3 regions of the Paenibacillus sp. FSL R5-0908 genome follow, and region 2 is predicted to be linked to each of the others. Evidence: riboswitches for the same ligand, from Rfam matches in the RefSeq annotation. Region 2 holds a riboswitch; each other region holds the start of a gene.
What was found. A riboswitch is a leader RNA that binds a small molecule or an ion and turns the genes downstream of it on or off. The one in region 2 is predicted to bind cyclic di-GMP.
Positions count from the first base shown of each region.

Region 1: linked by a shared signal. The riboswitch ahead of MKZ09_RS33180 (NPCBM/NEW2 domain-containing protein) and the one ahead of MKZ09_RS01900 (anti-repressor SinI family protein) in region 2 are both predicted to bind cyclic di-GMP.
Region 3: linked by a shared signal. The riboswitch ahead of MKZ09_RS23480 (thiamine pyrophosphate-binding protein) and the one ahead of MKZ09_RS01900 (anti-repressor SinI family protein) in region 2 are both predicted to bind cyclic di-GMP.

Region 1 covers NZ_JBBOUV010000001.1:7,256,322-7,266,650, forward strand. Annotated here, with positions in the region: gene MKZ09_RS33170 (AAA family ATPase) at 1-1,694, opposite strand, end outside; gene MKZ09_RS33175 (response regulator) at 1,779-2,414, opposite strand; gene MKZ09_RS33180 (NPCBM/NEW2 domain-containing protein) at 2,660-8,473, opposite strand; cyclic di-GMP riboswitch class I at 8,732-8,818, opposite strand; gene MKZ09_RS33185 (hypothetical protein) at 8,976-9,542, opposite strand; gene MKZ09_RS33190 (EAL domain-containing protein) at 9,658-10,329, opposite strand, start outside.
Region 2 covers NZ_JBBOUV010000001.1:426,522-436,850, forward strand. Annotated here, with positions in the region: gene MKZ09_RS01895 (2-oxoglutarate dehydrogenase E1 component) at 1-1,712, opposite strand, end outside; cyclic di-GMP riboswitch class I at 2,183-2,267, shown strand; gene MKZ09_RS01900 (anti-repressor SinI family protein) at 2,295-2,450, shown strand; gene MKZ09_RS01905 (helix-turn-helix domain-containing protein) at 2,558-2,887, opposite strand; gene MKZ09_RS01910 (TasA family protein) at 3,057-3,665, opposite strand; gene sipW (signal peptidase I SipW) at 3,754-4,344, opposite strand; gene MKZ09_RS01920 (hypothetical protein) at 4,346-5,518, opposite strand; gene MKZ09_RS01925 (aldo/keto reductase) at 5,898-6,875, opposite strand; gene MKZ09_RS01930 (hypothetical protein) at 6,928-7,143, opposite strand; gene MKZ09_RS01935 (PadR family transcriptional regulator) at 7,234-7,800, opposite strand; gene MKZ09_RS01940 (MDR family MFS transporter) at 7,806-9,326, opposite strand; gene MKZ09_RS01945 (metal-sensitive transcriptional regulator) at 9,586-9,933, shown strand; gene MKZ09_RS01950 (copper ion binding protein) at 9,987-10,187, shown strand; gene MKZ09_RS01955 (heavy metal translocating P-type ATPase) at 10,301-10,329, shown strand, end outside.
Region 3 covers NZ_JBBOUV010000001.1:5,142,932-5,153,260, forward strand. Annotated here, with positions in the region: gene serA (phosphoglycerate dehydrogenase) at 1-461, shown strand, start outside; gene MKZ09_RS23465 (SDR family NAD(P)-dependent oxidoreductase) at 839-1,672, opposite strand; gene MKZ09_RS23470 (helix-turn-helix transcriptional regulator) at 1,832-2,788, shown strand; gene MKZ09_RS23475 (methyl-accepting chemotaxis protein) at 2,910-4,160, shown strand; cyclic di-GMP riboswitch class I at 4,335-4,431, shown strand; gene MKZ09_RS23480 (thiamine pyrophosphate-binding protein) at 4,587-6,227, shown strand; gene MKZ09_RS23485 (carboxymuconolactone decarboxylase family protein) at 6,238-6,606, shown strand; gene MKZ09_RS23490 (hypothetical protein) at 6,814-7,164, shown strand; gene MKZ09_RS23495 (ketoacyl-ACP synthase III) at 7,219-8,211, shown strand; gene MKZ09_RS23500 (DNA-binding protein) at 8,288-8,503, opposite strand; gene glpK (glycerol kinase GlpK) at 8,518-10,011, opposite strand; gene MKZ09_RS23510 (ATP-binding protein) at 10,130-10,329, opposite strand, start outside.

The sequences.
Region 1 (10,329 bases), 6.8 Mb from region 2:
AATTGCTTAATAAATAACGGGTTTCCATCTGTCTTATGAAGCAGCACACGCGCCAGCTCGTCCAAGTCAGCTGCCTCGTAACGCATAACATCAAGTAGCAGTTGTTTTAAATCGGTGAGTTCAAGCGCTTGTAAAGAAATTCTGCTCATCGCTACGTTGCGGTCAATCAGATGTTTTTCCAGCCTACTGAGCGGGTGCAGCCTTGTAATCTCCCGATTGCGATAGGAAAGCACGATTAGCAGATGAGTCGTTGCTGTATCCTCTATAAGCGAAGTGAGATATTGCAGCGACGTATCATCAGCCCATTGCAAATTATCCAATACCAAGATCAAAGGATGATCCTCATGAGGAAAGAGTTGAATAAATCGGCTCATGATTAATTGAAAGCGATGCTGAGCTTCCAGCGGTGGCAGTGGAGGCACGGAGGGTTGTGGACCAATCAAGAGTTCAAGCTTAGGAACAAAATCGATCAGCAACTGACCGTAATTGTCCACTGCTTGTAGAATACGCAGCTTCCAAACCTCCACCTGCAGCTTTGTTTCCATCAGCAGCTGACTAACCAACTCATCTATGACTTGATGCCAGATGCCATAAGGGAGTGAGGTATGTCGGGATTCGAATTTGCCTCTGGCGAAGAAACCATCCAATGAGACTGTATTTCTAAGGGTCTCCTTCAGAAAGGTTGTTTTGCCGATACCACTCTCCCCGCTAATCCAAACCGTCTCTACGGCACCTTGTGATGCTCGTTGCAGTGCTTCTCTTAAGCTTTGTTGCTCAAGATGTCTTCCATAGAAGCGTCCTGATACCATCCAGCGCTCTGGGATATCCCAGCTTCCTAGTGGAAAGGGCTCAATATGCCCGGATTCTTCTAGACGGGATAGACATTCCTCAAGATCCGATTTAATGCCAAACGCGCTGGCATACCTCGCTTCAGGCATCTTCTCCATGCATTTACCAACAATATCAGAGACCGATAGAGGGATTGTGGGGAACCTGCGGTATAAAGGCTCAGGTGTATCTGCAAGATGACGATATACAATATCAACAACATCATGCAGCTCAAAGGGACGGCTGCCCGAGAGACATTCATACAAGATGATCCCCAGCGAATAAAAGTCAGAACGGTAATCCGGTTTGACTCCGGTTCGTCCCGTTTGTTCTGGAGCTATATAAGGAAGCAGAACATCGGGCCGGCCGCTTAACGGTGACAAAGGACTCGTGATGTTTTCGGTAGAGCACATTCTTATATCAATAAATTTCACTTCAAAAGTAATGGGATTGACGATTAGATGAGCGGGGGTTAGTTCATTTAGTGTTATTTTTTCACGATGAATTTGCATAAGACAATCAGCAATAGCTGTAGCGATTCGAAGCAGCGCTGGAAGATCCAGTGAATTAACAGGCATACGCAGGATCTGCCCAAGGGTACTCCCCTCTATATCTTTTAAGAGAAGGACTGGTCGGTCCGCCATAATTTCCAAACTGTACGCCTCTATTGCACCACGACCGCAAAGTCGCTTAAGCATGTCATACTCATGACGAAAAGCATCGACCATGGCAGCTCCCGGGTATTCTCCTATTGTTGTCTTAGCGATAACCCTTAGGCCGTCCTCTTGACGTAGGAGTCTGTATAACCTGATATCTGCGGTATTATCTATCAGATCTAAGGTTTGGTATCCTGGCAATTCAAACATCAACAGCACTCCCTAATTACAATTAGACAGAATACTCAATCTCGCAAAGTAGTTAAAGCCATTATAACATCTGATCTTGCCGTTCTACTCATAAGACATTTCATATTTCGTTAATCCTATCGCGTTGGCGCACAATGCCGCCTGTGTCCGGTCAGTAACCTGCAGCTTCGCTAAAATCTGACTGACATGCTTCTTTACCGTAAATTCACTGATAAAAAGACGTGTGGCAATCACTCTATTGCAAGCACCTTGTCCAAGCTGAATCAGGACTTCCTTCTCTTTTGGTGTCAATTCATCTGTTGGACTGCTGGCGCTCATTCGCATCTTTTCTTCCATTAGACCAGGATCGTAATATTTTCTCCCTTTGTACACCAACTGGATAGCAAAGAGTAATTCCTCCGGCAGTGCCTCTTTCAGTACATATCCGTCTACCAGTACTTCTTCAGCCCTCAAAAAATCCTCTCTGCTCGCAGAGGAAGTCAACAGTATGAATTTACTAACAATGCCGCGGGTACGTGCTATCTTAATGACATCCAGTCCTGATTCATCAGCAAGTTTAAGATCAATGAGGACAATGTCTGGCTTTGTCTCTTCAATCACATCAAGTGCTTCCGGACCAGTCGTAGCTTCACCTGCAAATTGCATATCCGATTGCATTGCAATGACAGATGCCAGCCCTCTTCTAACTAAAGGATGATCATCTACAATGATGATTTTCACAGAAACACCTCTCTCTAAACCGCATACATTATTTACTTCTTTGTATAAAAAGCTTCAATTAGAGTATTCATTTAAATTTGGCGCATTTCTGATTAAGTATAGTTAAAAGACTACACCGCTTATAGTGAGCGTTGTCATTTCTTTTGTCACATGACAAAATGGATATTTTTACATAAAAACTTCCTCATTTAAAAACTGGCGAACCATGGTTATAGAGACCACAATCCGCCTGTTTTCTTGGGAATTTAATTATTATCAATAAAAGAAATGATTTGCACGAGATTACCTGCGACTTGGTAAGTTAACCCCAGCATGTAAGTTCCTTTCTCCTCGTTTGATAGGTCAATAGTGAACACATCCGGATTAGCAGCCCATTCCTTCATATCAAACACAATTTCTTTAGATGTTCTAGTGTTTCTTACCCCAGCGGAATTAGGGATCACTTTGCTGCCATCGACCCCTCTCACCAGATTAGCTACTTCAACCACAGGTCCCTTAAATTCTCCTACCTCTAACACTTGTGGGTCGGCCAATAAGCTCGTTAGTTTAGTTAACCCTTGTAATGGGGAGAAATCTGTAATTTCATTTCCAGTAATATCAAGTGTCTCTAGGTTCTTTGCGTACTGCAAACCTTCCAAGGATCTGGCTCTTCTGGTTTCGCTGGTTAACGTTGTAAGGTTATACATATCCCCTAGCGTTAGTTCTCCAGTTACGCCCAATGTAGTCTTGATCGAAGCACTTAAATACGGGTCCGCCACAGTAATCTCTTTCGTAAGATCTATTTGGACCAAACCTTCGGTTGCTTGTTGCAACGCTGCTACAGCTTCGTCTACTTCACTTTGCGTAACAGAAGAGTTAGCCAACACTGTCTCTGCTGTCGAGAAGCTGGACGTAAATGCCGCGATGCTCTCAGGTGTGAAGCCTTCTAGAGAAATTGCTTTAGCCGCTGCAATCGCCTGTTCCAGATCTCCAGTGAATAAGTGATCTCCATTCGCAAAATGTAGTTTGGCTCCACCCCATGTAGCATGGTCAGATCCGTTGCCATTTCCCCCGTCTGTGACAACTAATTTCAGTTCTTTTGCTCCATTAATATCCAATTCAATGAATTTCTGCGGATCTCTTGAACTCATGACTCCACTATCGAATTTCTTCTCTCCATCGACAAACACCTCAAAGCTCACCGAACCAACAGAACCGTACATTTGTCTATCTACTCCTACATAGGAAGTGAAGTAATCCGCGTTTTTGTCGCTTAGATCGTATACAATCGTCGAGTTAGAGTGCGCTCCAATTCCTCTTTCATAGGACACTGCCTGATTGTTCTCATCTGTTAATCTCAGCGTATTCGCACTAATAGATTTATCCTTCAAAGGTGCAGTATAGCTGTTCTGAGTAGAGTTCCAGTCGTAATCCGTCAGATACGTAAAGTCCGTCATGTCTACTACGGCTATAGTTCTAATCTTCGTGGTCGTATTTCCATCACTATCTGTTACTGTGTAAGTGATTGGATACTTTCCAGCCCGGTTGAATTTAACTTGCTCTTGACCTGTGACCTTCACTTGAGCCGTCAAGTCACCGTCTTCCGAATCCATTGCCGAATAGCTTTCACTGATATCAATCACTTGGCCCACTTTGGTTGAGACAGATTTAGGTATGGTAAGCTCTGGTGTATTGTTCAAGATCATAAACTTCGCATCAGCAAAATCACCGTGATCTGAAGCATTTCCGTTACCTGCATTATCTAACACCAGCTTCAATTCACTTACCCCCTTAACAGGTATCCGCGCAAGCTTGGCTTCTGTACCAAATTTCATCAGTCCGCTGTTATAAACCTCTGCCCCATCGGCAAAGATTTTGAAAATCACACTGGAGTTGCTTTGCTCAGGGATATTTCTATCAACCCCTACATATGTTTCAAAATATTCATAGTTTGTACCCGCCAGATTATACACGATTTCAGAGCTGGCATGGGTTCCTAAGCCCTTAGCGAACTCTTTGACCTCGCCATTTACCAGCAGCTTAATCGGATTGTTAGAGCTAGCCTTATCTTTTCGAACCACATTATAATCCGTTTTTGCTGATTGCCAATCTATATCACTCAGGTATTTACTAGCGCTGTATACAACAATCTTTCTGGCCTGCACAGCGGAGTTTCCATCTGAGTCTGTAACTGAAAACTCGACGTTGTAAGTCCCTGTTTTGCTTGATGTGAACCCATTGGATTGTACTTCAACGGCTCCAATTAAATTACCATCTTCCGTATCAAAAGCCGTAACATCGCTCAACACATCAAATTCGCTGTTCAGCTTAACGAAGGTTGTCTCTTCCGGCACTGTAATGGTAGGTTTGCTTGAATTATTTGAGAACTTCGCATCGGCCCATACCGTATGGTCTGAAGCATTGCCATCCTTAGCATCTGTTGTAACCAGCTTCACCTCTCTTGCGCCAGTCACAGGGATTTTCACAAATTGATGTTCTGTTCCTGCCCGGAAAACATCACTCTCAAATTTCTGTTCTCCATCCACATACACTGCAAAAGTAGCCGAGGAAGGTTTCCCTTTCATGGCTTGATCGATCCCAATGTAGCTTTCAAAGAAGTCGTAACCCTTACCTTCAATATCGTAAACTACCTCAGAGTTGGCATGAACACCAATCCCTTTCGCGTACGTCGCAGCCAATCCTTGGCGAACAAGGGTTATGATTCCCCCGGAAACGGCTTTATCTTTCTTTAATTCACCCCAGCCTACAACGACTGACTTGGCATTGAGATCGGAAATATAGGCGTAGTCGCTCGTTACCGTAACCTGTGTGGTTTTCGTTTCCGTAACCCCTTCGCTTTTCACTTCATATACAATTTCGTAGTTGCCTTTTTGCGTTACATCAACGTTATTAGCTTTCAGAGAGACATCTGCAGTAATATCGTTTCCTAGATAGTTAGCCGCTTTTACATAGCTCATCGGATCAAAGGTTTGATTAAGCTTTAAAGTGAGCTGATCTTCAACAGACAAGGCTGGCTTAAAGGCTTTAACCTGTACGGGCTTCAGTGGGTTCAGCTTTTTATCATAACCGACGATCTTGTACGTATAGTTGATACTCGCATCTACATTCTGATCCACAAATTGGTCAGTTCCTGTAAAACCAACTAACACATCATTTCTATACACTTCATATCCTAAGAAATCTTGCTTAAGCTCTTTATCTATACTGAAACTTAACGTGTTTGTTCTAGCCGTGGTGTTAGGTGTGATATTAACCTTAATAGCCAGATTTTTATCCGCTATTCCAGTTCCCTCATAATTAATCACCGAGTTATTTAAATACCATAACTTTTGCGGTGCCGGATACTTGGCTACTTTCGCTTTTGTCTCAGGATTCACAGTGAAGCCATGTCTGGCAAAATAGCTGCTTAAATCTAATCCCAGTACTTCGGAGGAGAACTCCACCAAATACTGCTGCTTGGAATTGTCACCGTTGGTAAGGGTGACCTTCCGCTCCCGATATAGCTTGGTCAGCTCTGTCCAGTATCCCGGATGTGCCAGCTCCAGCTGCCAATAGGCTCCGAGTTGTGCAAATAAGCCCTGCTGATTCATTACCACTTTATTTTCTTCGAGGACATATTTATAGATATCTGATTCATACGGTATACGATTATCTATCGAATTCGCCGCGACAGACATAAACATAGACACCATATTATTAGTTACTTCGCCATATTCCCGTTCACCCATAGCCAAGCGATGCCCGATTTCGTGATTCAGTCCCCAGCCCGGATAAGCTTTGTTAAAATCACCTAACATGGTACCTACTGTTCCAAGTTGGATACCTGTATGATCTCCCGCTGCATACATCGCACCATAAGGCTGCATTAATCGAATATTCTCACGAATTAGCTTGGCATCATGAATCTCACTACTACCATCCAAGCCATAGAAGGCAAAAATGCTCTTCATCCAGGTGTCATACCCAGTTACGGTGTCCAGCGGGTTATTTCCTTGCGTAATATATTTGTTGTACGCCTCCGTCGCCGTTCCTGTGAAAATAACATGATCGCTGGCCATTTCTACCACATCTATGAGTTTACGATCTTGAACATTTGGATGCGCCGCTTTATCTTCGTCTAGTCTTTGTTTGTATGTGATTAAGAAGGTTTTGAATTGTTCTGGATCCGTGGTCTTGGTCATAAAAGGAATCTTCTCTAAACCTTCGAAGCGGAGCAGTGGGGCTTTCCCTTGTTCCTCTGCTGTATATGGATTGACGATATAAACGGTGCCGCCCTTAGTCACTTCATGTGCATAATAACTATTCGTAGCAAATTCAGGAACGGTTATAATGTTCTTACCTGGACGCAATTGCACACCTCTAGCCCAAATATTCCAAGCGGCCTCTTGTTGAGAAAAGACTAAAGAAGGTAGCTTATCGTTAGAAGCTGCGTCCACATAAACGTTGATCGTATCTCCAGGCATTGCAACGAGACCTGTAGGCTGGTTGTTCGTACCAAAACCAATTCTCAGGTTTTCCTGCGCATGCTTTTTCATATCTCCACGTTGTTCCGCCTCAATGATGGTACCTTCGATTTGAACCTCGCCATTAACCAGCTTCTTAGCTAGTTCCAATGAATCTTTCAGGATTGGATAGAGCGGATGTACTTTTGCCGCTTCTTCTAATTCGTTGATTGCTTCGACGCTATTATAAGCAGGCACAACCGCACTCATCGTTCCATCTGTGAAAATACCATTTACAGCTTCGCTTACTTTATCTTCTGTATAAAATCTAAATTCAGCCGCAAAAGGTCTGTTAATATTAGCTTTTGTGAACTTAAATTTTAATCTTTTAAACTTCGTCGGTTCGAATTTAAATTCCAGAAAATCATTGGTACTGATCGCGGTTCCGCTAGATACCAGTTGGAAGGTCTCTCCTTTACTCGTCTCTGATGCATAGATTTCAAAAGCCTCTGGGAATCCTTTGCGATTATCTCTAGCCAAAAAAGCCACTCTGTCCAGCACTTCCGCTTGCGCTAGTTCAAACACGACTTCATTCGTGAAGCTTGCATCATTGTTTTTGTTCGTTTCCCAATGCGTAGTGGGCTGGTCATCCAGCATATATTCAGGCTTCGTACCTGGGTAGCTTCCACCGTTCACCGTTACTTTTGATACGTTTGCATTTGGCATTCTATACGCTTGGCTATAGGCATTTTCATAGGCTGTACCATACCCTTTTAGCTTCGAAACCTTGGCTGCCGTTGCCTCTACCTGATGGTTCTCCAAAAGGATCTTTGCATTCTCTATCTCTTCTTTAAACTGCGTATACAGTGGATGTGCCTGCACTTCATTCTCTAAAGCTGTTAATTTCTCTGTCGTATTAAAGGCAGCACTAACTTGGCTCAGGGTATCATCTGTAAATAAATTTTTCATTTTAGCAGAGAGACTATCCTCTTTATAAAAAGAAAACTCAGCCGCACTCGCCCAATCTTGGTTCGCTTTTTTGAAGACAAATTTAAGTCTCTTAAAAGCCGTAGGTGCGAACTGAATCTCCACTACATCACCGGTTGAGCCTGTATATTCTCCAGAAGACACGAGCGTAAAATCACCCGCATCGGTAGTGGAGCCATAGATATCAAATTCTTGAGCAAAACCTTTACCTTTAGCACCGGATTGCCTAGCCGCGTATACCATTCTATTTAATTCAGTGGACTCATTGAAAACAAACACAACCTCATTCGTAAACGTTGAACTATTCGGTTTGCCAGTCTCCCAATGCGTGCTCATATCCCCATCCATAGCCTTAGCTATAGGCGAGCCTGAGTAGTTGCCACCGTTATTTGTGATGGATTTAATATTTGCTGGATTCATTCTAAAAACCTCATTATAGGCATTTAGAGCATCCTTGCCGTACAGCTCAAACGGAATAACCGAAGCGTTGCTTAATAAGTTGACCTTACTTTGTGCCACTGTTGTTGTTACATTTACCTTGCTTACCTCACTTGCTAAAGCATAACCTGCCTCACTTGAAAAACTGGCCAACATGGCTGCCGATGTAGCGATCGCAATCATTTTCTTCATCACTTCTTACCCCCAGATGTCATATGAATCTCTCCAGTGCCCAAAAATGGGCACAAAAAAAACTACCCCAAAAGAGTAGCTTGATTGCGTATAAAGTCGCCTAAAAATTAAGACTTAATTTTTATTAAACCTTAACAAGCATAAACACCTGTGGCGTCCTTATAAGGACGGTAAGCGTTTAAGCGAGAAATATAAGATATTAAGTATAGGTGTATAACGTATACTTTCTTATATTTTAACAAAAAGCGTTACACACTCTTTGGCAGCTGGCTGACAATAGTTATGATAACCTTAGTCCCTTTAGCTTTGCGTCCCTACATTTCCATAGGTTTGCCTATGAAGTTTCGAATACATTCAAAGAGTAACATAAGCCTAGATCTGATCGCATGATTAATTGGTATGAAATGAGTATAGGTAATTGCAATTAGTTTTTCTTAGGTGATAGATATTATTTATTGACTATCCCGGAAGAGAAGGGCATCCTTTAGGACTGTAGGTCTACTTAACTCCCCGATCCAAACAAGCGCCGGAACCAATTCCATACATCGCCCGTGACGGGAATTAATCCGAAACCATGTTCGCCAACTGCGATTACACCATATGCCCATTGTCCGATAGCTATGGCACCCCCAGCGATCCTGCCTATCGCTATCGCACCAAACGCCGTATCCCCTATGGCGATGGCCCCCAACGCTTTTTCCGCGATTGCGATCGCTCCTACAGCCACCCCTGCTATCGCAATGGCTCCCACTGCGAAGCCAAGCCAGCTAAGTGCTATCGCTCCAAGGGCTAACCACATTCCTAGTGATATTGCTCCTAAGGATAGTACGCCCACGCTTATCGCACCTATGGAAATCAAGCCTACAGCTACATCTCCAATAGCGATTAATCCAACGGCTGTCTTCACACGGGGTTTACCTCCACGACCATACGCTTGACCTGAGTATCGCCCTAGATTACTGCGAATACTGATGACCGGAAAGGAGGGAGAAGGCCATTGATAATCAATCTCTCGTCCATCAAAGCCCCTAGAATCTGCCCAGCGCGTTACAAATTGATGCCATTTCATATCCATCCCGTCCCCCTTTTCAATTACCTAAATTATACAACCCCGGGGGTTGGCTGTACTCAGACTCTGACCTGAAATTCATCTCATCCTCTGGACCGATATATACTCATTAGGATTACTGTTTGGGAATAGGATCAGGCTTTCCAAATAAATATCCCTGAAACAACTGATAACCACTCTGCTTAAGCCATTCAAAGTCCTCTCTAAACTCCACACCTTCTGCTAAAGGAACAGATTGGATTTCTAAAGCCTTTTCTAAAAATTGTTTAGCTATTTTCTGTTTGTTCGGATCACTGGACACGCCTTGAACATATTTCATATCTAGCTTCATGTAATGAGGTTTAAGCTCCAATAACATCTCGATTGTGCTGAAGCCTTCCCCAACATCATCTAAAGCGTATTCAAATCCCCGATCCTTGTAATATGTCAAAATAGCTTTCAAATGAGCGAGATCATCCACTTTCTCCGTTTCAACAACTTCAAAGACAAAAAGAGAGGGATCGACACCTAATTGATTAGCCAATTCAACAGTTGATCTTAAGCAGAACTCTGGAGCGTAAATTGATGTAGGGATAAAATTAATAAACGTTTTTTTATTTAAGGGCGCAGCATATTTTACAGCCGTCATTCTACATAACCGGTCTAAAGCATATAAACGCCCACGATTCCGTGCCGCCGCAAAAATCTCATTAGGATAGATAAGGGATCCGTCTTCTTTTTTAAATCTGGATAGGAGCTCGTATGCAAAAATCTCTTCCCTTACGTTCACAATCGGTTGGAAGTAGCA
Region 2 (10,329 bases):
GCAGGAACCGTCAACAGTTCACGGTTGATCTCCTGCAGGCTGGAGATGGATACCGCTGTAGTGTTTGCCGCTGCGCGGTCCGTTTGTAGAGGAATGAAGGCTTTGGGTTCTTTTTTCTTATGATTGCCTTCCTTCATATTATCGTACGCACGCTGCAATACACTTTCTGCTTCAGCATTCATCTTTTGTACGTCTTCGGCGGTAAGAACCTTTTCGTTTTTCAGTCTCTCTGCATAAACCTTGTAGACGGTCGGATGATTGCGAACCTTACCGTAGACAACAGGTTGTGTGGTTTCAGGATCATCCATTTCGTTGTGACCATGACGGCGGTAGCCGATGAGATCAATTACGAAATCTTTTTTGAATTGATGGCGGTATGCGCTAGCTAAACGTACGGCTGCTACGCAGGCCTCTGGGTCATCAGCGTTGACATGGACTATCGGGATTTCATACCCTTTGGCGATGTCACTCGCATAATGCGTAGAACGGGAATCTTCACTTTCAGTCGTAAAACCAATTCGGTTATTAACAATGATATGGATCGTCCCACCATTTTGATAACCTTGAAGTTTGCCGATATTAAGCGTTTCTGCAACAATTCCTTCACCTGGAAAAGCAGCATCGCCATGCATCAGCACCGCCATAGCTTTACTGGTATCAATCTTCGGCAGTCCTGCAGTGCTCCGATCTTCTTGTGCGGCACGAGTGAAACCTTCCACGACAGGATTGACGAATTCCAAGTGACTTGGGTTATTCGCTAGTGTTATTCTTGTGCGTACGGTTTCTCCTTCACGGACAGCACGGTCTGCACCGAGATGGTATTTCACATCACCTGTCCAGCCATAGTTAATGCCTGTAGAGCCTTCGGAAGGGAAAAGCTCCTTGTTCGGAGAATGATGAAACTCTGAAAATATGATATCATAAGGTTTGCCCAAAATATGTGCAAGAACGTTGAGGCGGCCGCGATGCGCCATGCCCATCAAAATATGCTCCGCACCGTCATGTGCAGCAGCACGTACGATTTCATCTAACATCGGTACAAGAGCATCATTGCCTTCAAGACTGAAACGCTTCTGACCTACAAAAGTCTTGTGGAGGAAGGTTTCAAATTGCTCTACCTGAATCAGGCGGTTCAGGAGCTCTTTGCGTTCTGTATTATTTAGGGGTGCTGGTGAGCTGGTGGATTCTGCCTGTCTATTTAGCCATTGCAGTTCTTTTTCTTCATGCACATGCCCGAACTCATAGGCGATGGTCTTGGTGTATGCCTGACGCATACGTTGCACGGCATCCCATCCGGTATGCACATCATTCGGCGCATTTTCCCATATAAGCGTTGCAGGCAGTGCGATCAGGTCTTCGCGGGTCAGCCCATAGGTTTCAAGCTCAAGATATTTTGCCATGGGATTCTGATCGCGTACCAGCGGATCAATTTCAGCGGCCATATGGCCATATATACGAATATTGGCGATTAGCTTGGAAGCTCTTACTGCTTTTCTAAGCCATTCGGTGTCTCCCGAGATGCGCGGCTGAGGAGCCGGTTCGCTATCTGGAGTTAGGGGAGGAGGTCCCGAATTTGTAAAAAGCTCGCGATAATTATTTTCTACGGTGGAGGGATCTTTCACAAACTGTTCATATCTTTCTTGAATGTAGCCTAAATTGGGTCCGTAATACTTACTCCAAATGGATTCGTTATAGGGCTCTTTGGCTGCCATGAATACATCCTCCTTAACGGATGAACTCCATACGTGACATTTTGTGTCAACGCTTACTGGAGCTGTGATGATTGCGGTTTCATTTCTCATCTTATTGTGCTACTTTCAGCCACTGTAATCAATTCATTCTTTCGTCCAATACGTTCGCAAAATGGTATGGGTTAGCTTGTTCTAATGAAAAGAAGGGTGTTTCTTCTCATTACCCATTCTAAAGGCCTATTAAAATGATTCTATTATCCTTATTTTTAACTATTAGGTCAGTAAATATTTATTTTGCTAGTACAATTTATTTTATGTAACGGACGAGTATCGTGATAATCGGACAAGATCTTTGAAAAAAAATCTTTTATTTTTCGTTTTTAAAATAAAAAGTAACCAGGAATCGACACACTTTTCCGCTTTCTTTTTGTATAATGTTATTGCAGATAGTAATTTTATAGTTTTTTAAGTAGATCCTTTCGTGAAAAGGGTCCAGTAAAAGGTAAACTTGCCGAAAGGCAGGGGCACAAAGTCGCGGGTCTAAGGTAGAGATACTATGACAGCCGGATTGCCTGGGGACGTAAAATCTTAGGGGGAGATTTTTTGGAAAAGTCCAACCAGGGTAGCAACAGAGAACAGCAGTTTATTGATCTGGATCAAGAGTGGGTACATTTATTATTAGCAGCTAAGAAGGCTGGCATTAAGGCAGATGAAATCCGCCAGTTCTTTCATGAGAAAACTGTGCAGATCGTGCAGTAATACATTAGAGGGGTTACATATCGAAAAAGGGCACAGCGGTTCTTCGCTGTGTCCTTTTTCGATATGATTTAGTAGAAGAGAGGATCGTACCAGATTGGTAGGAAGTATTAATCCTTTTGATCGAGCTTCCATTTCTGATAGTCCAGAAATTCTTTGAATTCGCGTTTGCTAATGCCTGAGTCCATAGCTTCCTGCACCAATCGGAACCATTCCGAATCTAAATGTGATTCCTCTGCATCATTGGGTTCTCCATAGAGTAGGGCATGAATGGATACCTGAAGCGCATCAGCGATCTTTTCGATAAACTGGATGGATGGATTGGATTGGATGTTTCTCTCCACGTTGCTAAGATACGACTTAGCCACATCTGCTCTGTCCGCAAGCTCAGATAGGGAGAAACCCTTGTCTAGGCGGAGCTGCTGGATACGTTGGCCCATATTCTGTGGCACTATGCTGACGCCCCTCCGTAATTTTTGTTATTAGTATAGCAAATATCAATAAATCGGACAAAGTTTATTGTAAAGAGAAGAGCAGCAATCTGCTTATCCGTGGCCGGATTCAGGATCTGCTGCTCTTCGAGTATTTTATTAAATTACTTTATTGATCTTAGTAGTCTTTTTTCGCGCCTTGTTTAGCTACGAAATCCCAAGTCAGTGTCAAGCTATCGCCTTGGAAAATATTTTGATCTTGGTTATTTTCAACAAATTCGAATTGGACGGAGAAGCTGTCATTAGTACCGGCTTTAATACCGGATGCTTCGGTAAAGAGTTGATCCCAACCTGTATTTTTTACGAGATCCGGATGCTGACTTTTTAAAGCAGCAAGTGTAGTCTCATAAACTACATTTTCAGGAGAGACGATAGGTACTCCTTTGTCATTATTTCTAAGGAATTTAACTTTAATGAACTCGGCTAAATCAAGGTAGTTATCTCCTTTAGCATCCGTGATTTGAGTCGATGTATTCAGAATGATAGATCCGATATCGAGCGAACCATCGTTTTTCAATTTGAAGGATTTAGTTACAGTATCACCTGGTTTCAGGTTAGGAATATTAACGATGACAGAAGGGTCAGAGTTCAGATCGAGTGTACCCGCTGCGAATGTAGCTGTGCTTTGCGCAGTGTCGCTAAAGTATGCGAAGGTTCCTCCGCCGATTAATGATAAACCCAGTGCTGCAGATGCTACGCCAAGACCCAATGTTTTCTTGATACCCATAATAAAATTCCTCCTCAAATTTGTGTTGAATTTTTATAAAATTTATATATTGTATCTTCCGGTTCGTAAGCGGAAGTGGACAATCAACTTAGGGCTGTGTTTCTGTTGGGGACGGTGAGGCTGGCAGTAGGGCAGCGTTTTTCTTTTCTAATGCAGCTACAGCCTTCCAAGAGGTATACAGAGCATAGAGCAGAAGCATCAAGCCAGGCACGATCATGAGGACTACACTTCCAGCTTTGGAAACCGCGAAATTCATAGCGTAACCGACATAGGGTACAGTAACCCCGGTATACTGAGCTACAACATTCGCAGAACTGGTAGGGTTCATGTCGGGTGCGTCGTTGTTATCGCCTTTAGTGCGATAAACAGCTTCACCCGTAGCGTTATTGACGGTCGCTTCTACAATCCGGTGAGTAATGAGCAGATTATCTTCATTCCTAAAGGTGATGACATCGCCTGGTTTGAAACGATTCATATCCCCTCCGGGTTTTAATGCGACAATTGAGCCAGTCTGAATTCCAGGTTCCATCGATCCTGAGAGTACGGTTTTGATCTCATATCCGAAGAAAGCAGGTTCACCGCCGGAGGCCTTGGATAACACTACGGCTGCCACCAGCAGAATAAAGATCATAAGCATTAAGCTCGATAGGGTATTATTGATAAATTTTTTAATCCGCATCTTATTCTCCACCTTTCTCAGGTTGAGGGTCCGAAGGAGCTTGGGTTGCTACCGGCGGGGAAGTCGTACTGTCTTCCGCCTTTGCCGTCTCTTGTGGAACCTCTTGCTGAGGGACATCTTTTGGAATTGTGAGCTCTTCGCCAATTTCCGGGTTAACCGGGTCAGTGGGTGGGGCTTCCGGTTGTTCTTTATTTGGGGCTTCCGGAGCAGCTTCACCTGACGTTGGAGGGGTTGCCTCAGCTTTCGCTTTATCCTCGGCTTCTTGTTGCTTTTTCTCCTCAGCCAAACGTTCTTCTTCTTTCTTCGCTTCTTCTTCTTTCTTTGCTTGCTCCTCTAGCCGAGCTTTTTCAAGCTCTTCTAGTTTTTGCTCGCGAGTCTGACTGATCATTTGGAGTTTATCTTGAAGGGTAGTGATACCTGAGGTTGCCGATTCTTTAAGGTTAGTCAATTCGGTATTTAGAGCTTCATAAGTGGAGGTGAGGTCGCTAGAGATCACGCCGTCTGGTTGAGTGAAGGTAATCAGGAATGGCAGTGGCTGTGGAAACTCTCCTTCGCGTAATTCAAGTTGTCCATAAACATCACTGGTAACTACCGAAGCGAATGGAAGACCGACATCGTGTATGGAGGTTAGGTAACTAATAACTCCATTTAAGGAAGCATTCAAGGATTCCGAGATCACACCGCTTTGATTCAGGCTGCTTTGTAAATCTCTGAAAAATTGCTCATCCTTGATTTCTAGACAATTGGAATCTAGAGAAGTCATATATCCTCCTATCTGGAAGAGTAAGGCTGCTGCTGCACTTAGCTCATTGTGGATTTGATTCCAAATTTGGCTGTTAAACGCCAGTTGCTCGTTAACGCTATCTATTTGGGATTGAAGCGCCGCTATTTGCGAAGAAATCTCTTGTGCAGCGACATCAAGCTCTTCCAGCGACATCCCTTCTATTCCTGAAACGTCCGAGTGGTTAGCTGATGAGGGAAAGGGTTGTAGTGATTCTTTTAAAGTGAGCGCTCGATTAACATGCTCTTTGAACTCTGTAAGCAGTGCCTTGATCGAATTCGGAAATACTTCGCAAAAGCTAATCGTGCTAGTGGTTTGCGTAGCAGCTCCAAAGCCTCCATAGGTACCACCAACTTGCTGCGAGGTGTATAGAAATAAGACGGAGACAGCCATTCCTGATTGCAGTATACGTAATCCAATTTTCCTGTTTCTTCTAGGTCTTCTCCTAGCTGATCTGGGTCTCAGAGGAATACCTCCCCTCAATGTCTGTTTCTTTGGTTCGTTATTATCGTTCTTTATTAAGAACAACTTCTGTAATGAATCATACATGGAATAAATCAAAAAGAAAACTGCCAATAACACGCATTTGTACTCTATAAAGAACAATAATGTTTATTTATCTCTAAATAACTCCTTATATCGCTCGATTACTAAATATATTCGCAATAAAGAACGATTTGTATTAGGGGATTGGCAAAAAAATACCCGGCTCGCAGTAAAACGCGAGCCGGGTATAAGCGGAGTAATGAAGTTGAGAATATAAATGTATATGTTACGGAAGTTTTGAACCACGTGAACTAACATACAAGTCGTACCATTCCTTACGGCTAAGCTCCAGCTTGTCCGCATCGGCACAGGCAGTAATACGCTTCGGATTCACAGTTCCAATAACAGGCTGAATGGCAGCTGGATGTGTCATTAGCCAAGCTAGTACAATGGCTTCGGGTGTCGTTCCCTTTTCATCTGCAAGTTGTTGAACCATAGCTGCTGTTTGGACGATATTCTCCGGTTGATCCTCTAATGAACGCCCGCTAAATAGACCTTGGGCGAGTGGCCCCCAGGCTTGAAGCTGAATGTTCTCCATTCGACAATGTTCAAGGGTTCCCTCAGGAAAGATAATATCCTTCCAGGGTTCACGATTTACACTGATTCCAGCATCCACCCAGCTGATCTTAGCCAAGCTCATATGCAGCTGGTTTACGATAAAAGGTTCATCGCAATAAGTCTGCAGCAGCTTGATCTGAGCGGCGCTCATATTGGAAACCCCGAAATGACGAACCTTACCAGCGGCTTTCAGTTGATGTAATGCGGAGGCTACTTCCTCGGGATCCATTAAGGGATCGGGTCTATGCAGTAAAAGAATATCAATGTATTCGGTCCCAAGTCGTGACAATATTCCATCTACACTGTTCAGAATATGTTGGCCAGAGAAATCAAACGTATTAGTGCTGTCTCCAGGCTCCATTAGCTTAATCCCACATTTAGATTGAATTATGATTTCTTCACGTAGTCCTGGACGATCCTTAAAAATCTGACCAAATACCTTCTCCGCCTTCCCACGAGTGTAGATATCTGCATGATCAAACATGTTGATGCCTATGGAAAGGGCGGCATCAACCGCTTCATGCCCTTGTTTAACCTTCTCCGCAGTAATCGGCTCATGGTCCCAGTCACCGCCTAGCCCCATGCAGCCTAAAGCAATGCGGCTTGCGGGAATCCCGCGCTTGTTTAAAGGTAACGCTTTCAACAATGTGATTCCTCCTTGGAAATTATGATTGCGTACTTGTAGATATTGTACACTCTCAGAAGCCCGTATGGTATTTTTTGTCGCTGGAAGAGCGGTGTTTGGTCTCCTCTTTATTCTTTTCCTCTTGCTTTTCCAGCGTCAAATCTTCCATCGGAATCGGGTCTACATTCTGCTCACTTTCATGAAGGTCAAATAGACTTTCTTTCTCTGTTGGATATTGTTCCGGGTGATCCCGTTTGCCACCATTCAGCTGATGTTTTTCTTGGGTCATTTTTACCGCCTCGCCTTCCTTTGAGATTTAATGGATATTGTGCTCGTTAATAAACGTATTTGGACTCCCTTAAACAGAAAAAAGAGGCCATTAGGCCTCTAAATTCAATGGTGTCCCTACGTCTTTTAGCTTGCGTGCTACAACATCATCGTATAGGCGCTGCAGCCATTTCAGCTCAGTCAGGGTGTGCTCATATGTACCGTACATTAGATGCAGGGCAGAACGAGGCACGATGGAGATATGCTCCTCGTATACCTGATAAGCCAGATTAACCTGATGTTCTGTTTCCCGGAGGCGTTCCTCGAGCAGCTTCTCAACCTTGCTCTGATCGATATGACGGGACATAGCCAGGGCCATATACATCGGATGATAGAAGGGTTCGTTTTTCTTAATCTGTTGCAGGATAAGCTGTTCGAATAAAGCTTTACCTTGCTCCGTTATGGCATAGATTGTTTTGTCCGGCCGATCACTGCTGCGGATGACCTCTAAAGCTTCTATATAACCATCTTGTGCAAGCTTATCCACAGCATAATAGAGTGATCCCATCTGCAGCTTCGTGATCCGGTCCATGGAACGTTCCTTCATCACTAATGTGATTTCATAGGGATGCATGTTCCGCTCCAGCAGTAAACCTAAAATGGCTAATTTCATGGACATAAGGGTTACCTTTTACCCTCTGACACCTGAACAGCTTTAGCAGGAATGGTAAGACGGTCTTTTGGCATGAGCAGTACAAAGACTAGACCGAGCACTGCAGGAATCAAAGCCCACATAAAGGTGTGCGCGATAGAGGTGGATAACGCACTTGATATTTTCTCTAATATTTCAGCAGGGATCTTCGCTCTTGCTTCAGGTGTTAACGCAGCGCGTGGATCTCCGAAAGCTGCTGACTGTTCACTACCGCCAAAAGCATCGCTTAGGCTGTTAGTAAAGCTATTCCGCTGAATAATCCCGAAGATCGTAATTCCCAGCGTCATCCCAAGGGAGCGCATGAAGGTACTGGTCGAAGTTGCCGAACCCCGTTGGCGCATATCGAAATTATGGATAGCTGCCATGCTCAGCACGGAGAAGGAAAAGCCTACGCCGAACCCAGTCAGAGCCATAAATACATTAAGCATAAGGCGGGAGGTATCAGGTGATAAAGTGCTTAGGCTGTAGACCCCTGCGACAAAGCAGACTGCGGATAGGATCATAATGTTGCGGAAGCTGGTCTTTGTTGTAAGCAGCCCCCCGGTCTGACTGCCAACGACCGTACCGATCATCATCGGCATAAGGATCAGCCCTGAATTCGTAGCTGAGCCGCCAAATACACCCTGCACAAAGATAGGGATATAAATAGTAGCTACGATAAAAGCAGAACCATAAAATAAGCTGGTCACGCTGCTTGTTGCAAACAACCGTTTGCGGAACATAGCGAACGAGATCACAGGTTCAGCAGCTACTCTCTCAATAAGGATAAACGCCAGCAAGAGAACAGCAAAACCTACGAATAAGCCAAGGATGGCACTGGAATCCCAAGCATATTGATTACCACCAAGCTCCAGAGCGAACATTAGGCAGATAATCGCGCCAACCAGAGTGAAGGCTCCGCCCCAGTCAATGCGCTGTTTAGCGTGGGAGATCGACTCCTTATAAGAAGTTGCAATCAGGAACAGTGCAATAATTCCTAGCGGCAGGTTAATGTAGAATACCCACTGCCAACCAACGTAGTCGGTAATATAGGCACCGAGTAAAGGCCCAAGTACACTGGAGATTCCGAAGACGGCTCCAAAGAGACCGGTCAATTTTCCTCTTTTTTCAGGTGGGTAAATGTCGAAAACGATGGTGAAGGCGATTGGCATTAGTGCACCGCCGCCGATCCCTTGAATGGCACGGTAAATGCTGAGCTGTGTGATACTGGTGGCAGTACCGCACAGTGCCGAGCCAATCAGGAATACAATCAATCCGAAAATGAAGAAACGTTTACGTCCGTACATATCAGAGAGCTTGCCGAAGATAGGGGTTCCGGCCATTACCATTACCATGTAAGCGGAGGTGACCCATACGATTTTATCCAGACCGCCAAGATCTGAGACTATCGTTCCCATAGCTGAAGCTACAATGGTATTGTCCATAGCGGACATAAGAATACCAAGCAGCAGGCCAACCACTACGAGTTTAAGATTACTTTCTTTAGTATGCATGCTTCGCAGCTCCTTTTTCTTAATAGTGATACTTCTGTTCGAAAAATGTTCATAATTAGAAGCAAAATTTATTATATTCAAATTTGAATAGGGAGGCAATAGTTTTTTTGAAAAATAGAGATGTATAGCCAACCGTAGAAGAATACGGCGGTAATAAAGGGACAAACTATCCGTGGAGATCATCTGTGGATGAATTAGGAATGCCTCTTGACATACCCTACGGGGGTATATTATATTATTACCAAGGAGGCTGATTCTTATGTCTACTGCCAAGAAAGAGCAGGCTGCAGAATCCTGCGACATAAATTGTCATTCTTCATCATCAGGAGAACGAAAAAGTCATCATTCGGCAGAATTCAAGAATAACTTGAATACGCGCCTCAACCGGATTGAAGGCCAGATCCGCGGGGTAAAGGGTATGATTGAGCGGGATACCTATTGTGATGATGTGCTCAACCAGCTCGCAGCGGTACAGGCAGCGTTAAATGGTGTCGGTAAGATGCTGTTAGAAGGACATATGAAAAGTTGCATTGTTGAGCGAATTGAAGCTGGAGAACATGAGGTTATCGACGAGCTCCTAATTACGGTTAACAAATTAATGAAATAATAAGCTAATGCTTCTAGAGCATAGCTTCACAACATTTATTGGAGGTTATATTTATGTCAAACGCTACATTAAACGTTGAAGGAATGTCTTGTGGTCACTGTGTTAACTCCGTAGAGAAAGCCGTAGGCAATCTTGGAGCCACAGCTAAAGTTGATCTTGCTGCTAAGAAAGTTTCCGTCGAGTATGATGAGAACAAAGTAAGCCTTGGTGCGATTAAAGAAGCAATTGTAGATCAAGGGTATGACGTAGTTTAATTTGAAGCACAGTAATAAGGCTTGGAGTGATATGGGGAAGCTACCCAAAGCTCCAATGCCTTTTCTTTTAGAAATTATCATACCCTATAGGGGTATGTGGAGGCGTGGAAATCATGGATAAAACCAAAACAACAGCTTCACC
Region 3 (10,329 bases), 4.7 Mb from region 2:
GCCACTTTGCTGAGGATGTTAACATCGTTAACTCCATGCACTTGGCAAAAACACGCGACGTTAATGTAGTAATAACTAAAGCTTCCAAAACTAAAGGCTTCACTAATCTGATTACCGTGACCCTTAAAACAGATCACGACCAAGAACGTCTCGTAGCCGGAACATTGCTGCAAGGTTATGGAGAAAGAATTGTTCAAGTGAACAAGTTCCCCGTTGATATCGCTCCTGAAGGACATCAAATTGTCGTATCCCATAACGACAAACCAGGGATTATCGGACTTGTGGGTACATTGCTGGGCGAAAATGATGTCAATATCGCCTCCATGCAAGTGGGACGTAAAATCGTTGGTGGCGAAGCAATCATGCTGCTGACCGTTGATAAAGCTGTACCTACTCATGTGCTTGTGAAGCTTGCTGGCCTGCCAGAAATCAACACTGCAGAAGAAATCATTCTTCTGTAAGCAATAGGATAGAAATCAAACAACAGAGCAGCGATTCTCCTCTTATAGGAGTTTCGCTGCTTTTGTTGTTGATTGTTAGCTAACCTGTTTCGAATTCATCTACAACGCCGAACCGAGTTCCCTCGTGAGGCTTACGGACACCCTTGAGGTTTCGGACCCAGATGACCTTATATGCAATAATTCCGCTTTTGAAGCAGGGTTTCGGACTCCAGTGTCACTATTCCTCAAAAAGAGAGCTAAATCAGGTGTTTTGCCTATCAATAGCGTCTATGGGGACCGATAGCGTCCTAAATATACGAAAATGCTGCATTTTAGATCAGCTGTGTCCTATACTGCTTCGTACGCACATATGGGATCAAACAGATCAAGATTGCTGTTTAGACTAAGAATGCGGGAACAGTCCGACCATCGATGTCTGTAAATCCATACTTTTCAGCCAGCTTAGCAACCTGCTGCGGTTGTCCGGTCATAGACATGACCTCAGGATCGGCTGCTAGAGCAGTGACTGCTCTACCGATATAGGTTGTGGATTCAGTCATCTGCAATTCTTCAACCTCATGCCAATGCTCCTCATCCGTGTTCATGCTCTCCAGCACCGCCTCTGTCCTCATCCAGCCCGGAGTGAGCGGAATAACTGCAATGTTGTCCTCTTTAAGCTCATTCGATAACCCGTAGGCCATGCGCACAAGTGTATTTTTAGAAAGATCATAATAGAAGTTTCCTAGATATTTGTAATGATCCCAAAAGGTTGTATGGATGATTAGACCGCCAGCTTTTGCCTCGCGCATTAAAGGTATTGCGAAATAATTTGTTACCAATTGCGCCCTCACACCCGCATTAAACATATTATCCCAGTGCGCTGTAGGAAGCTCCCAAAAAGACTTCTGCTCAATAGGCAAGTCATTCCCGCCCCATACATTATTGACTAAAATATCAAGCCGCCCTTGCTCTGAAGCAATCTGGCGAATGACTGCCTCTGTCTCCTGATCTTTTGTATGATCACATCGTATGGCGCTGCCGGACCCTCCCTCTGCTTTTATTTCCCTAAGTACGTTATCAATGCTCCGCTTGCTATGCTCTGTGCCAGAAGCCTCTGTCGTTCTGCCCGTAATATAAACGAATGCACCTTTCCTTGCCAGCTCCAATGCAATTCCTCTACCAGCACCTCTGCTGCCCCCGGTGACCAATGCTACTTTTCCTTTTAAAGTCATGTTCTCAATCCTTTCTACACTTGTTTTTCTCTAAATGTTCTGTATTTAATCCTTACCTTATATAAGTATAATTCTTTAATATGACATCAACTGACATATATAATATAATAATTTATTAAGAACTAGCTAACATTTATTAGGAGGAGGAGTGTTCACTTAATGAGAGCCGATCGTTTGTTATCCATCTTACTTTTGCTGCAAAATCGTGGAAAGATGACGTCCCGTGAGCTAGCCCAGACCTTAGAAGTGTCTGAACGAACTGTGTTTAGAGATATGGAAGCCTTATGTACAGCAGGAATACCGATTCTTGCCGAACGGGGACGCGAAGGGGGTTGGATGCTCACAGAAGGTTACCGAACCTCGTTAACGGGTATGAAGCCCTCAGAGATTGCTACTCTGCTGTTGTCCGCAGACTCCTCGATTTTAAAAGATCTGGGTATACAAAACGACTTCTCTTCTGCCGTGCTTAAGCTGGAGGCTGCTTCCCCATCCAGGCCGAATAATCCAGCCAGTTACCTGAGCCAGCGCATTCATATTGATGGTGCCAGCTGGCACCCTTCCGACGAGACGTACCCGTTTCTATCTATCCTGCAGGAAGCTGTTTGGGAAGACCATAAAGTGAAGATCACTTACCCACGGAACGACGAGATGAAGGAGCGTTTCATTGAACCTCTCGGGTTAGTCGCAAAACGTGGAGTTTGGTATGTAGTGGCACGAACCGAGGGTGAAATGCGGACTTTTCGCGTGTCAAGATTAATACAAGCTGAAGCAACTAATGAATCATTTGTCAGACCTGAGGTTTTTGATTTAAAAAGCTACTGGGAACAATCGACTTCAGCTTTTAAAGCAGCACTGCCAAAATATGTAGTGAAATTAAAGGTGAATGAGTCTATTCTTAAAGAATTACAACGTGAAAGATATGTAACTATAACTTTAGTAGAACCCTCTGCTAATACTGGGTGGATGAACGTAGAGGCCGAGTTTAATACTATAGAATCTGCCTGTCGTATCGTACTCTCTTTCTCTCCTTCAGTTATTGTTTTAGCTCCTACCGAACTAGTAGGGATGGTAAAGTCTGCTATTAAAACAATTTCCACAATATATGAGGAATTTTGACATGAATTCTAAATATCTACTACTTAAAGAAGATTTATGACACTTCTCTATAGACCAATGACCTATAAATCCCCTATAATAACACCATTACATAAAATTTAATAAGGGGGACATTTTACCAATGAGCTGGATGCACAAACTTCCGTTAAAACAAAGAATTGTTGCCGGATGTTACCTCGTTGCCGCACTGTTTGCTATTCCTGTCTTAGTTACGTTAATGATTCTAGGTCAATTTCTCGTAGGAATTATACTAGTAGTTGTTCTTGCAGGTCTGACTTTACCTGTTGCTCGCTTCGTGGAGAGAACGCTTACATCTTCTTTTGATGATATTGCTAATGTATCTCACAGTATTTCGAAGGGGGATTTCACTAGCAGAGCGGACGAAAACGGTTCAATGGGTGACGTAAGCCGCTCCTTTAACACAATGATTGATAAGCTCAAGAAGATTCTGACCGATGCATCACAGATCACCCGTCAAGTTATGGATGCAAGCCGCGGAATCGAAGATAAGAACCAGAACCTGAAAATTGTCATGGCACAAGTAGCCTCTTCCTCTACTGAGCTCGCTCTTGGTGCAAATGAAATATCTACGGATATCGCTGATATGACAGAATCCATTAAAGACATTGAGACCAAAGTATCCAATTATACGAACTCCACCAAAGAAATGAACAGACGTTCAATACATACCTTAGAACTTGTTGAGCAAGGGCGCCAATCCGTAGATACACAGGCTGAAGGCATGCGTAAAAACATAGAGGCTACACAAAAAGTGGCTGATACTATTGAAGCTCTTTCACAAAATGCCCGCGGGATTACGATGATCACCAAGACCATCACAGAGATCGCTGAGCAGACCAACCTGCTGTCACTGAATGCCTCCATCGAAGCTGCTCGTGCCGGAGAGCATGGTCGGGGTTTTGCCGTTGTAGCTCAAGAGGTTCGCAAGCTTGCTGAGGAATCTACGGCATCCACAAAAGAAGTATTCGGTTTGGTCCGCAGCATTGAGTCAGATATTAAACAAGCCATCGATAATATCGCCATCAATGAAGAGGTCGTGCAGGTTCAGAACGAAATGATCACACAAACTGCCCATATTTTCGCACAAATTGTACAAAGCGTGCAGTACATTACCGAGCAAATCTCTTCATTCTCTGCGGAGAGTGATCTTATGCTAGAAAGTGCCTTGAAAATTTCGAGTGCAATCGAGAATATCTCAGCAATCACCGAAGAAACCGCTGCTGGCACAGAAGAGGTATCGGCGGCTATGAATGAACAGATTAATGCCCTGCAATCTGTTGCAGAAGAAACGGAAAAAATGACCCAGGCCGTATTTAATCTGCAAAAAACCATTCATATCTTTAAATTCTAGTTCAAAACTATCAACTGCCACCTAAGCTGAGTCTTAGGTGGCAGTTTTTTTCGCGAGGCAAAACTTCATCTCTTGGACAAGACTTTCGTCAAATTTCGAGTTTTTTTAGCGGATTATGTTGACAAAAATTAATGAGGAATATATTGTAAAGGAAAATTATTCTTATCAACTATAAATTAATATTGGCAAAATCCTCGAAAGAGGATGACGCAAAACCATGGATCTACAGCCTCATTTTTTCGTTTGAGGCCATGATTGCCAGGTTGCAGAGGAACCAGGACGGCTGAACTATTGTTCAGTCTTAGCGGCGCCTTATGCCACCAACCTGTGCTTACTATAGAGCACAGGTTTTTACTTTTTGAGTATATTGATCTATCGTATCTATGCGATAGATTAATAACTAATATATATCAAAAAACTTGTGAGGTGTTTCTTTTGAAGACAGTCGCAGATTACATGGCGGAAGCACTACGTAACCTTGGAGTCACCCATTCTTTTGGGATCATTGGCAAATCGATTTGTCCAATAGTTCTAAAGATGGTGGATTACGGTATTGAATTTATTCCCGGCAGACACGAAGCAAGCTCCGGATTCGAAGCAGCAGGATATGCGCTGAAAACAGGTAACCTAGGCGTAGCATTTGGTACTTCGGGTCCTGGGGGAACTAACCTGCTTACAGCAGCAGCACATGCGAAAGCTAACAACCTACCTGTCCTATTTATTACTGGCCACCAATCCATTACAGAGCTTGGAATTCCTCAATGTCAGGACTCCACTTCTTTTCTGGCTGATTTAGCTGATATGTTCAGACCTGCCACCTTGTTCAGTAAATTGGTTGAACGTGGGGATCACTTTGGTACTATTTTTAATCATGCGATTTCTGTGGCCCTGACCAAACGTGGTCCTGTTCATCTTTGTATTCCTTTTGATGTACAAACTGAAGTATTGGAAGAATGCAATATAGTAATCCCAGAAAGAGAGTCTCTAATTAGTCAAGCTAATATCGATAGAGTCATCGATGCTATTCAAGCTGCTAAGAATCCTTTGATTATTGCGGGTAAAGGAATTAACCGCTCCGGAGCACATAAAGAGCTTGTTCAACTCGCAGAAACTTTTAATATTCCTGTAGTAACCTCTCCTGGTGGAAAAGGGGCTATAGTCTGGGATCACCCACTCTATCATGGTCCTATTGGCGTTGGCGGTTCGACCCACGGGGACGATTTATTAAATAAAAGCGATTTATTTATAGTGCTTGGATCACGTTTAAGTGATATGACCATCTGTAATCTTAAACGGGAGAATCATCCAGCAACTTTAATTCAATTTGATATTGATCCAACCTTTGTCGGAAAAATACTATTGTCCAAAACGATCCCGGTCACTGGGGACCTGCGCGATAATTTGGTGCACTGCCTAAATCATATTGACCCAAGCACAATCACCAAACGTGATGCTTTGGCCGATGCTGATTATTCAGAAGAGCTTCCAACCCTCAAGAATCTTTCCCTTGCTTCGGTAATGAGCACTTTAAGTGATTTAATTCCTTATAATAATTCAATTTTCGTTGATGATGGAAGTCATGGATTCCACGCTGCAAAATGGTACAAGGTTAAGAAACCGGGCAGCTTTGTTTTTGATGCTTATTTTGCTTGCATGGGTAATTCGATCGGCATGGCTATTGGTGCAAAAGTTGCAGCTCCTGAAGAAACGGTCCTCTGCATTACAGGTGATGGTTGTTTCATGATGCTCGGCGCTGAGATTAACACCGCTGTCTGCAAAGATATCCCTGTCATCTTTATCGTGGTCAATAATAAGCAACTAGATATGGCTCTTAAGGGTATGGAGAAAACCACAGGTCGTATCGATGGAACTCTATATGAAGTACCTATGGACGCCGTGAAATTCGCTGAATCTCTAGGTGCTAAAGGCTACAAGTGTGAGACAGCGGATGAATTCACAGCTGCAATTAAAGATGCGGTAGCTCTAAACCATGTTGCCGTTATTGAACTACTAACAGACCGTGATGAAGTCCCTCCGACTGCACACCGTACTTTGAACCTAAACTAGGAGGCTAACCATGAAGGAAAATATCAACAGTGGTCTCAACCACTTCACGAATCTATCAGGAGACTATGGCGCAAAAGCACTAGCTCCAATTAAAGACCACTTCCCTGACTTGGCTGAATTTATTATGGGGAATGCCTATGGCGATATTTTTCAACGTAATACTATAGCCCCTGACTGGAAGGAAATCGCAGTCATTTCATCTTTAATTTCAATGGGTCAATTCGAACAGCTGGGTGTTCATTATGTCATGGCCCTTCGTGTTGGAGTCACCGTAGAACAGCTTAAAGGTATTCTATTACACTTAGTACCCGTTATAGGGGCACCTAGAATCATCACAGCTTTTAATATCCTGCTTGCAACCATAGAAGAAATCCAATAATCCAACAGTTCGACAACAATATACAAAATTCGACTTTATTATTGCACACGCTTGAAAAATATGCCTATAATAGAGTCGGAATATCCCATTACTTGCTGTATAGTGTCGAATTTTGACTTTTATAAAACAGCTAAGTGGATATACATATGGCTGGATATTGCAGTCGAACTGTTTTGGACAAATTCAATCTATGGGAGAGATTTAGGCATGGGAAGTTTCGTTTTGAAGACAGACACTGCAAACAAGGTTATTAACATTGAGTTGGATGGAACATTTTCTGAAGAAGATGGTCTAAAATCTATTCAAGCTTATCAACAAACTATCAATCCAATTACTCCAGCTGACTATGAACTAAAAATCGACTGCAGAAAGCTAAATGTAACTGCACCAGATGTTGTACCTCTTTTAGAAAGCTGCTTTGTAATGTTTAAGAATGATGGATTTGTAAAAGTAAATCTAACGCTTGAAAATAACCCGATCCTCAAAATGCAGCTTTCCCGTCTTGGCCGTAAAGCTGGACTCGATAACATCGAGATCATTTCTGCGGTCACAGTCTAGATCTTTTAATCTTAATATGTAGGCCACATCTTACTGCTTTCCTGGAGGCGTATTATGACCGGAATTCGTATTAAAGGCATTGATATCTATCATCCCAGCAATATAGTTGGTAACGACTTTTTCATTAAGCATTTTGACGAAAAAGGCATTGATATTCGAGGTCTATTATCCGCATTAGGTCGTATTACACGGTATAGTATTAAGGATGCGGATGAGAATTCCCTTACGATGGCTTTTGAGGCTGTCCGGAATGTTCTGGAGAAAAGTGGTCTCACAGGTGCCGATATCGACCTTATTGCCTATGCAAGTCAAACTCCTGAGTATATCTTTCCTACCAACTCATTAATGATTCACCGTTTGATCAAAGGCGCATCCCATACAATCTGCATTGACAGCAATGCTAATTGTGCGGGTATGACGGCTTCTGTGGAACAGGTTAGCCGTCAGATGCAAGCGAATCCTAGGATTAAACGAGCATTGGTAATCGGCTCCGATTATGTAACCCCTCATGCCGATAAGAATGATCCGGTCTACTACGCTAACTTTGGTGATGCAGCGGCGGCAGTCATTCTTGAACAAGCTGAGGATGCGGTCGGTTTCATTGACTCTATCTACCAAACGGATCCATGTGTTTGCGATAATTCCAAGTTCCCGTGCGCAGGCCTGGCTAAACTGGGTAAACAAGGTGTAGCGGCTGGAGAGTTTAATGTGAAGTTTATTCCTTTTGATGATTCCATTTGCATAGATGCTGCTTCTGAGTCTATTCGTACTCTACTGTCTAACAACAATATCGCGCCTGAAGCCATTAAAGCAGCCTGCTTCTCACAGTTTTCATTGCCTAATATCTTAGAGATGTGTGAGAAAGTCGGCATTGATCGCAATGTAGCGGTATACATAGGAGATGAATTCGGATATACCTCTACGAGCAGCCCATTTATTGCTCTACATAAAGCTGTAACTACTGGAAAGATCGAACGTGGTGATAAAGTCCTGTTCTGGACAGTGGGCGCCGGTTGGCAAAATGTAGCATTTGTTATTGAATATTAGGAGCTATATAACAAAAAGCGGCAAGCTAGGGATTCACCTAAGCTTGCCGCTTTTTAATATAAATATGAACGCAACATCAGGACTTACTTGCAAAGGTGAGCCCCTTTTCCGCGAGGGCACTTCGTAATAGAACGATCGCCTTTGGCCCCAATCCATGTAGCCGCAGAAGCTCTGCCTCCGTAAGCTTGCTGAATTGTTGAAGCTGAACATATCCAGCCCCATGCAGGGCTCGAAGCGCCGGCTTAGATAGTCCGCCCGGCAGATCAGATTCTGTTCCGTTAACCATAGACATATACAGCCCCTTTATTACTGATATCCTTCATGCTTCTCCCAACCCATAGTACGCGCTACAGCGTCCTTCCAGGCATTGTAACGACCTTCCCGCTCAGTTATACCCATCTCAGGCGAGAAGACCCTCTCAGCCTTGTTGAAGCTCTCTAGCTGGGCACGTGTCCAGACGCCGGACGTTAACCCGGCCAGAAGCGCCGCACCCAAAGCTGTTGTCTCCGCATATGTTGTTCTAGTAACCTCACTGCCCAGGATATCAGACTGGAATTGCATCAGCAAATCGTTACGCACAGCTCCGCCATCCACACGAAGGCCGGTCAATGGCATGCCTGCGTCTTTTTCCATAGCTCCTATTACATCTCTGGATTGAAAGGCTAAGGACTCCAATGTAGCTCGTACCAGATGTCCTGAGGTAGTGCCTCTAGTAAGGCCAAATATGGCTCCACGGGCATACATGTCCCAATAGGGTGCCCCCAGTCCGGTAAACGCAGGCACAACGATAACCCCTTCACTGTCCTCTACTTCCCGTGCTTTATCTTCTGAGCCTGCTGGCTCCTCTATAAGACCAAGCCCCTCCTGCAGCCACTGAACGGCCGCTCCGGCCACGAACACACTGCCCTCGAGAGCATAATAGAGTTCATCTCCCATACCCCAAGCTACAGTGGTCAACAAGCCATGGCTGGAGGCTACAGCTTCTGTGCCTGTGTTCATTAGAATAAAGCAGCCTGTACCATAGGTGTTTTTGGCACTGCCGGGTTCTAGACAAGTATGTCCAAACAATGCAGCCTGTTGATCTCCAAGTACAGAGCGAATTGGAATGTCCGCTCCGAACCACTGTTTGTCTGCTACTCCAAATTCGCCGCCAGACATTCTTACTTCTGGCAGGATGGCACGCGGAATACGAAGCTCTTCCATTAGCTCTTCATCCCAGCACCGTTCATGAAGATTGAACAGCATCGTACGTGAGGCGTTGGTAACATCAGTGACATGTACGGCTCCGCAAGTAAGTCTCCAGATTAACCAGCTGTCGATCGTCCCTGCTAGAAGTTCACCTCGATTCGCCCGTTCTCGGGCGCCATCCACATGATCCAGTATCCAGGAGATTTTAGTAGCTGAGAAATAAGCATCTACAACAAGGCCCGTCTTGCTCGCAATAACTTGCTCCAGCCCTTTACTTTTAAGTTCTTCACATTGCTCTGCAGTACGCCTGTCCTGCCACACAATCGCAGGGTATATCGGTTTGCCCGTTATTTTATCCCAGATTAAAGCTGTTTCTCTCTGATTGGTTATTCCGATGGCAGAGATCTCCTCAACTGCTATGCCACCCCGCGCAATCGCATCTCTTGCCGCTGCGAGCTGTGACTCCCAGATTTGCTCAGGGTCATGCTCTACCCAGCCTGGATGGGGGAAGGATTGTTTAACTTCATATTGACCTTGTGAGACCCATTTAGCCTCCGTATCGAACAATATGGCTCGTGAGCTGGTAGTACCTTGGTCTAAAGATAAAATCATTCTATGCCCTCCCAAGCAAAACCTACAAGATATGTTCCACGATGAACAAGATTAATGTGTTTGTTTCAACAAAAAGCACCTCTGCTGTCAGAGGCGCTATCACACATTGTGTTTGGAATTACTGTTTTTCGACAGGAAGTCTTAGCGTAAAGGTTGTACTTTCGCCTAGTTTGCTTGAAGCTGAGATAGTCCCGTGATGCGACTCTACAATATTTTTAACAATCGCAAGCCCAAGTCCCGTTCCACCCGATTCTCCCCGTACACGCGCCTTATCAGCTTTGTAGAAGCGGTCGAATATATACGGCAGATCCTCTGGTG